Regions from separate parts of the Streptomyces sp. NPDC026377 genome, predicted to be linked through region 1. Evidence: predicted binding sites of a transcription regulator. Region 1 holds the regulator's gene; the other holds the start of a gene.
What was found. Region 1 encodes HrcA, which represses chaperone genes, less so after heat shock. Its sites were predicted from a motif close to TTNGCACTCNGNNNNNCNGAGTGCNAA; they were not measured.
Positions count from the first base shown of each region.

Region 2: the regulator HrcA is predicted to act here: its motif matches at 2,028-2,054, upstream of groES (co-chaperone GroES).

Region 1 covers NZ_JBVHPV010000005.1:29,423-33,618, reverse strand. Annotated here, with positions in the region: gene ACZ4MU_RS12775 (DUF3097 domain-containing protein) at 289-1,107, opposite strand; gene ACZ4MU_RS12770 (MBL fold metallo-hydrolase) at 1,155-1,886, opposite strand; gene hrcA (heat-inducible transcriptional repressor HrcA) at 2,065-3,081, shown strand; gene dnaJ (molecular chaperone DnaJ) at 3,082-4,196, shown strand, end outside.
Region 2 covers NZ_JBVHPV010000011.1:98,154-102,349, reverse strand. Annotated here, with positions in the region: gene groL (chaperonin GroEL) at 1-1,458, opposite strand, end outside; gene groES (co-chaperone GroES) at 1,573-1,881, opposite strand; gene ACZ4MU_RS22925 (polysaccharide deacetylase family protein) at 2,443-3,381, opposite strand; gene ACZ4MU_RS22920 (class I SAM-dependent methyltransferase) at 3,465-4,196, shown strand, end outside.

The sequences.
Region 1 (4,196 bases):
TCGCGCAGTTCCCCGCGCCCCTTCGGGCCTTGGATTTTGGCTGCGGGCCGGTGGTGGGCTGGCCGCGCAGTTCCCCGCGCCCCTGGGATGCGCCCCTTCGGGGCGCCCAGGGGATTGCCGCGCAGCGGCATCTTCAGGGGCGCGGGGAACTGCGCGAGCAACCCAGCACGGTCCGCAGGCGAATCCCCGGCCCGAAAGGGGCGCGGGGAACTGCGCGAGCGGCCCCCGCCGGGGCGCGGGCCGGCACTGCGGAACAGGGCTCGGGGCGGAGCCCTGCCCCCGGAGGGTTTAGGGGAGGGGCGGGGTGGGGGACGTCACGAAGTCGATCAGTTCCTCCACCCGCCCCAGCAACTCCGGCTCCAGATCCCGATAACTCCGCACCCCGGAGAGAATCCGCTGCCACGCCGCCCCGGTGTTCCCCGGCCACCCCAGCGCCCGGCACACCCCCGTCTTCCAGTCCTCCCCCCGCGGCACCACCGGCCACCCCGCGATCCCCACGGCCGCCGGCTTCACCGCCTCCCACACGTCGATGTAGGGGTGCCCGGCCACCAGCACGTGCTCGCCCGTGACCGCCGAGGCGATCCGGGACTCCTTGGAGCCGGGGACCAGGTGGTCGACCAGGACGCCGAGGCGCGCGTCGGGGCCGGGTGCGAAGTCCGCGACGATCGCGGGCAGGTCGTCGATACCCGACAGGTACTCGACGACGACCCCCTCGATGCGCAGGTCGTCCCCCCACACCTTCTCCACCAGCTCCGCGTCGTGGCGCCCCTCGACGTAGATGCGCCCCGCGCGCGCCACCCGCGCCCGCGCCCCCGGCACCGCCACGGAGCCCGAGGCGGTGCGCGCCGGGCGCGAGGGCGTGGGCGCCGGCGGGCGTACCAGCGTGACCACCTTGCCCTCCAGCAGGAACCCCCGGGCCGCCAGCGGGAACACCCGCTGCTTGCCGAAGCGGTCCTCCAGGGTCACCGTCCCCGCCTCGCAGCGGAGCACCGCCCCGCAGAACCCGGTCGTCACCTCCTCGACGACCAGGTCGAGCTCGGCGGGCACCTCGGGAGCCGGGGTCCCCTTCTTCCAGGGCGGAGTCAGGTCCGGGCTGTAGCTGCGCATTCCGATGAGAATACGGGTGGATCATGTGCCCATATGGGTGTACGCCGTTATGACACGCCGAATTCCTCGGCGAGCCCGACCCGCTGCGCCCGGACGAACGCCGCGTCCACCACCGCCCCGTGCCCCGGCACGTACACCGCGTCCTCGCCGCCCAGGGCGAGCAGCCGGTCGAGGGCGGCGGGCCAGCGGGTGCGGACCGCGTCCGGCCCGGCCTGCGGCTCGCCGGACTCCTCGACCAGGTCACCGCAGAAGACGATCTCGGGCGAGCCGGGCACGCCCGGCGAGGCGGGGACCAGCAGGGCCAGGTCGTGGCCGGTGTGGCCGGGGCCCACGTTGGCCAGCAGCACCTGCCGCCCGCCCAGCTCCAGCGTCCACTCGCCCGTCACGAAGTTGTGTGGGCGCACCAGCAGGTCAGCCGCCTCGGCGGCCTGCGCGGGCGGGACCCCGTGGGTGACGGCGTCGGTCCGCAGGGCGTCCCCGTCCAGGACCCGGTCGATCCCGACCGCGCCGTACACCTGGGCCCCCGAGAACGCGGCCGTGCCCAGCACATGGTCGAAGTGCGGATGGCTCAGTGCGATATGCGTCACCCGGCGCCCGAGCAGCGCCTGCGCCTGGGCGCGCAGCTCGGCGCCCTCGCGCAGGGTCGAGCCCGTGTCGTACAGCAGGACGGCGTCCTCGCCCGCGACCAGGCCCACCGTCGCGTCCCACCCCGGCAGCCTGCGGCGGCCCACGCCGTCGCCCAGCCGCTCCCAGCCGAACTCTTCCCAGGGGACGTCCATGACACGACGCTATCCCGGGCGGCCGGGGCGGGGCGTTCGAGCGCGCCGCGAGCGTCACGGGCGGCCGCCCTTGCTAGGGGTGTACCGGTCGGCCGTACACTGGCCGGGGATCGCTGGCACTCGAACGCGCAGAGTGCCAGGGCCGAGCGGCCAGGGACGACAGCTGGAGGTGTGCGCGGTGCTCAGTGAACGCAGACTCGAAGTCCTGCGCGCGATCGTCCAGGACTACGTCGGGACCGAGGAGCCGGTGGGCTCGAAGGCCCTGACCGAGCGGCACAAGCTGGGCGTCTCGCCGGCGACCGTGCGCAACGACATGGCCGTGCTGGAGGAGGAGGGCTTCATCGCCCAGCCCCACACCAGCGCGGGCCGTATCCCCACGGACAAGGGCTACCGGCTCTTCGTCGACCGCCTCGCGGGCGTCAAGCCGCTGTCGTCGCCGGAGCGGCGAGCCATCCAGAACTTCCTGGACGGCGCCGTCGACCTCGACGACGTGGTGGCGCGCACGGTCCGGCTGCTCGCGCAGCTGACCCGGCAGGTCGCCGTGGTGCAGTACCCGTCGCTGACACGGTCCACCGTGCGGCACGTGGAGCTGCTGTCGCTGGCCCCGGCCCGGCTGATGCTGGTGCTCATCACGGACACCGGACGGGTCGAGCAGCGGATGGTCGACTGTCCGGCGCCGTTCGGCGAGACCTCGCTGGCGGATCTGCGGGCCCGGCTCAACAGCCGGGTGGTGGGGCGCCGCTTCGCGGACGTCCCGCAGCTGGTGCAGGATCTCCCCGAATCCTTCGAGCCGGAGGACCGAGGAACCGTTTCGACGGTGCTCGCCACCCTGCTCGAAACCCTGGTGGAGGAGACCGAGGAACGGCTGATGATCGGCGGCACCGCCAATCTCACCCGCTTCGGACACGACTTCCCCCTGACCATTCGGCCGGTGCTGGAGGCGCTGGAGGAGCAGGTCGTGCTCCTCAAGCTGCTCGGCGAGGCCAAAGAATCGGGCATGACCGTACGAATCGGGCATGAGAACGCCCACGAAGGGCTGAACTCCACGTCCGTCGTCTCGGTCGGCTACGGTTCGGGCGGCGAAGCCGTCGCGAAACTCGGCGTGGTCGGACCGACCCGCATGGATTACCCCGGAACGATGGGAGCGGTACGCGCAGTGGCACGTTACGTCGGACAGATCCTGGCGGAGTCGTAAGTGGCCACGGACTACTACGCCGTACTGGGCGTACGCCGCGACGCATCGCAGGACGAGATCAAGAAGGCGTTCCGGCGCCTGGCGCGTGAACTCCACCCGGACGTGAATCCGGACCCGAAGACGCAGGAGCGCTTCAAGGAGATCAACGCCGCCTACGAGGTCCTCTCGGACCCGCAGAAGAAGCAGGTCTACGACCTCGGAGGCGACCCCCTGTCGTCCTCCGGCGGTGGTGGCGCCGGTGGCTTCGGCGCGGGCGGCTTCGGGAACTTCTCGGACATCATGGACGCGTTCTTCGGCAACGCGGCGCAGCGCGGCCCCCGTTCGCGCACCCGTCGCGGCCAGGACGCCATGATCCGGCTGGAGATCGACCTCAACGAGGCGGCCTTCGGTACGACCAAGGAGATCCAGGTCGACACGGCGGTCGTCTGTACGACCTGCTCCGGCGAGGGCGCCGCTCCCGGCACCTCGGCGCAGACGTGTGACATGTGCCGCGGCCGCGGCGAGGTCTCCCAGGTCACCCGCTCCTTCCTCGGCCAGGTCATGACCTCCCGCCCCTGCCCCCAGTGCCAGGGCTTCGGGACCGTCGTGCCCACGCCGTGCCCGGAGTGCGCCGGCGACGGCCGCATCCGCTCGCGCCGCACGCTCACGGTCAAGATCCCGGCCGGTGTCGACAACGGCACCCGGATCCAGCTCGCGGGCGAGGGCGAGGTCGGCCCCGGCGGCGGCCCCGCCGGTGATCTGTACGTGGAGATCCACGAGCTCAACCACGACGTCTTCCAGCGCCGCGGCGACGATCTGCACTGCACGGTGACGATCCCCATGACGGCGGCGTCGCTCGGCACCAAGGTGCCGCTGCAGACGCTGGACGGCATGGAGGAGGTGGACATCCGCCCGGGCACCCAGTCGGGCCAGTCCATCCCGCTGCACGCGCGCGGTGTGACGCATCTGCGCGGCGGCGGCCGGGGCGACCTGATCGTCCACGTCGAGGTCACCACGCCGACCAAGCTGGACCCGCAGCAGGAGGATCTGCTGCGCCAGCTCGCGAAGCTGCGCGGCGAGGAGCGCCCCACGGGCCAGTTCCAGCCCGGCCAGCAGGGGCTGTTCTCCCGGTTGAA
Region 2 (4,196 bases), on a different contig from region 1:
GCCGTACTCGCCGGTGGCGGCGTTGAAGCCCTGGCCCTTGTCGAGCTCGGCGACCTTGGAGGTGATGACGTAACCCTCCAGGCCGGCGTTCTCGGCGATCCAGCGCAGCGGCTCGACGGCGGCGCGGCGGACGACCGCGACACCGGTGGCCTCGTCGCCGGTCTTGTCGAGGTTGCCCTCCAGGACCTTGACGGCGTGGACGAGCGCGGAGCCACCACCGGAGACGATGCCCTCCTCGACCGCGGCGCGGGTCGCGGAGATGGCGTCCTCCAGACGGTGCTTCTTCTCCTTCAGCTCCACCTCGGTGGCGGCGCCGACCTTGATCACGCACACGCCGCCGGCGAGCTTCGCGAGGCGCTCCTGGAGCTTCTCGCGGTCCCAGTCGGAGTCCGTGGACTCGATCTCGGCCTTGATCTGCGCGACGCGGCCGACCACGTCCTCGCTGTTGCCGCCGCCGTCGACGATCGTGGTGTCGTCCTTGGTGACGGTCACACGGCGGGCGGAGCCCAGCACGTCGAGACCGGCCTGGTCGAGCTTGAGGCCGACCTCCTCGGCGATGACGGTGGCACCGGTGAGGGTGGCCATGTCCTGGAGCATCGCCTTGCGGCGGTCGCCGAAGCCCGGGGCCTTGACGGCCACGGCGTTGAACGTGCCGCGGATCTTGTTGACGACCAGGGTGGAGAGGGCCTCGCCCTCGACGTCCTCGGCGATGATCAGGAGCGGCTTGGAGGAGCCGGCCTGGATGACCTTCTCCAGGAGCGGCAGGAGGTCCTGGATCGAGGAGATCTTGCCCTGGTTGATCAGGATGTACGGGTCGTCGAGGACGGCCTCCATACGCTCCTGGTCGGAGACCATGTACGGCGAGAGGTAGCCCTTGTCGAAGGCCATGCCCTCGGTGAACTCCAGCTCCAGGCCGAAGGTGTTGGACTCCTCGACGGTGATGACACCGTCCTTGCCGACCTTGTCCATCGCCTCGGCGATGAGCTCGCCGACCTGCTGGTCCTGCGCGGAGAGCGCGGCCACGGCGGCGATGTCCGACTTGTCGTCGATCGGACGCGCGGTGGCGAGCAGCTCCTGCGAGACCGCCTTGACGGCCGCGTCGATGCCCTTCTTCAGGGCGGCGGGGGAGGCGCCGGCGGCGACGTTGCGCAGACCCTCGCGGACCAGCGCCTGGGCCAGCACGGTGGCGGTGGTGGTGCCGTCACCCGCGATGTCGTTGGTCTTGGTCGCCACCTCCTTCACGAGCTGGGCGCCCAGGTTCTCGTACGGGTCGTCGAGCTCGACCTCGCGGGCGATGGTGACACCGTCGTTGGTGATGGTGGGGGCGCCGAACTTCTTGTCGATGACGACGTTGCGGCCCTTGGGGCCGATCGTCACCTTCACCGTGTCGGCAAGCTTGTTGACGCCGCGCTCAAGGGCGCGACGGGCGTCCTCGTCGAACTTCAGGATCTTCGCCATGGGAGCGGTTCAGCCCTCTCGGAAACTTGGTGATACGAAAACTGCGCCCCTCGCCGCCCGGCTGTCAGCAGGGTGGCCAGGGGCGCAGCTCAGAAGCATTCGCTTCGAGGTGAATTACTTCTCGATGATCGCGAGCACGTCGCGAGCCGAGAGCACGAGGTACTCGTCACCGTTGTACTTCACCTCGGTGCCGCCGTACTTGCTGTAGAGCACGACGTCACCGACGGCGACGTCGAGTTCGACGCGCTTGCCGTCCTCGATCCGGCCCGGGCCCACGGCCAGGACGACGCCCTCCTGGGGCTTCTCCTTGGCGGTGTCCGGAATGACCAGGCCGGAGGCCGTGGTCTGCTCGGCGTCGAGCGGCTGGACCACAATGCGGTCCTCGAGCGGCTTGATGGCAACCTTGGAGCTGGCGGTCGTCACGATCCGACCTCCCCCTTCGGAGATCTCACGGGGTTAACTGTCTGAGGTGGCGACCAGGTGGATCCGTCGTCGCGGGTGCCGGACCTGCCCGTCGCTGTGTTGGCACTCTCCGGTGGGGAGTGCCAGAGCCGAGACTAGGACGGCGGTTAGCACTCGGTCAAGCGGAGTGCCAAGCGGAGGGGTCCGATTTGGGCTCGCGTAGGCCGTGCGGGGGTGCCGTAGCCCCCTGCATGCGGGTCCGTGAAGGCGTGTCGCGCAGTTCCCCGCGCCCCTGGCGGGTCGGGGCCGGCACAACCGTTTTCGGAGGGGGGCCCTGGGAGGGTGGGGCGAGGGCGGGCTGGGTGCGTTCCGCGTTGGGGTGGACGTGCCAGGGGGTGGGGGGACGGGCGCCGGGGCGGGGGAAGCCTCGGCGGGCGTCGGCCACTTTTGTCGCGGCCATGCGGCCGAGCCGTTCGATCGGGGCGGAGGGGCGCTCACAGCCCGCCGCCAGCAGCGCCACCGCCAGCGCACCGGCCGCCAGCAGACCGGCCAGCGGACCGCCCGACGGCCGGTGCGCGCGGGTCATACGTAGTCCTCCAGCCTGGCCACCGCGTACCCCTTGTCGGTGATGACCTTCATGACCCGCCGGATCATGTCGGGCATCGTGCCCTTCCAGTCCTCGCGCCCCCGGAAATGCGTGAGCACGATGTCGCCGGGGTGCAGGTCGCGGTCCCACTCGCGCCACTCCATGCGGTCGGGGAACGCCTCCGCCGCCCACAGCGGCACCGCCTTGATCCCGCAGGACTGGGCCGCGCGCAGAGTGTCCTCGTTGTAGTTGCCGTACGGCGGCCGGAAGAGCCGGGGCCGCTTGCCCGCCCACTTGCCGATCTTGTCCTGCTGGTCGCAGATCTCGTGCCGCTGCTCCTCGTAGGAGAGCCCGGGCAGATAGCGGTGGTTGAGCGTGTGGTTGTTGAGCGTGACGCCGAGGTTCTGCATCCGCTTGAAGTACGGGTAGTCGGTGCGGACGAGGTAGTCGCTGAGGAAGGCGCTGTAGGGGATGCGCAGCTCCCGCATCATCCTCAGCAGCTGGGGATCCTTCTCGGCTCCGTCGTCGATGGTCAGGAAGACGATCCGGTCCTTGGTGGGGACGGTGGTGAAGACGGGCGGCAGCGAGTCGCCGCCCTCCGTCTCGAAGCCGGGCCGGTTGCCGATCTCCGGCTTGACCGCGGGCGGGGCGGGCGCGGCCAACGGCACCTTGGCGAGCTTCCACCTCTTCGCGGCGGCCACCCGGGCGGCCTGCGCCTCCTTGAGGCGGCCGGAGTAACCGGCGAGGGCGCGGGCGACGTCGCTGTCGTACGCCTGCGGCCCGGGGGCGGCGGCCCCGCCGCCGCGTCCGCCCGTGCGGGGGTCCCCGGCGGCGCACCCGGAGGCGAGCGCGGCGACGACGAGCCCGGTGAGCACCAGGAGGGGGGCTTTCGTCAGGCCGCGCCCATTTTCTTCCTTTTGTCGTACAAGCTGCATGCCGCCGCATCCTGTCAGTGCGGGGCGGTCTACCGCAGGCGACACCCGACACCGGGCGTGCGCCGTCCCCCGCCTGGCCCACAATGGGGCGGGTGAACGACCTCGACACCTTCCGCGCCCTGCTCACCCCCGAGGGCACGGGCCTGCTGGACTCGCTGCGCGACCACGACCCGGCCCAGGAGCTGGCGGTGGCGACCCGGCTGCGCCGCGACCACGCCCCGGAGCTGGTCTCGGCGGCCCTGGCCCAGGCGCGGCTGCGGCAGCGCGCGGTCGCGAAGTTCGGCGCGGACGACGCGTACCGGATGTTCTTCACGCCCAACGGCGTGGAGCAGTCGACGCGCGCCTCGGTGGCCGCCTACCGCGCCCGCGTCTTCGCCGCCCAGGGCGTACGGAACGTGGCCGACCTGTGCTGCGGCATCGGCGGGGACGCCCTGGCGCTGGCCCGGGCGGGGATCTCCGTCCTCGCGGTGGACCGCGACGAGCTGACGGCCGAGGTCGCCCGCGCCAACGCGGCGGCGCTGGGCCTCGCCGAGCTGATCGAGGTGCGGTGCGCGGATGTGACCGACGTGGACACCTCGGGGTGGGACGCGGTGTTCGTGGACCCGGCACGGCGGGGCGGGCGCGGGCGCATCTTCGACCCGGAGGCGTACTCGCCGCCGCTGTCCTGGGCGGTCGGCGCCGCCCTGAAGGCCCCGCTCGCCGCCCTGAAGATCGCGCCCGGCATCCCGCACGAGGCGGTCCCGCCCGGGGCCGAGGCGGAGTGGATCTCGGACGGGGGCGATGTGAAGGAGGCCGTGCTCTGGTTCGGCGGCGCG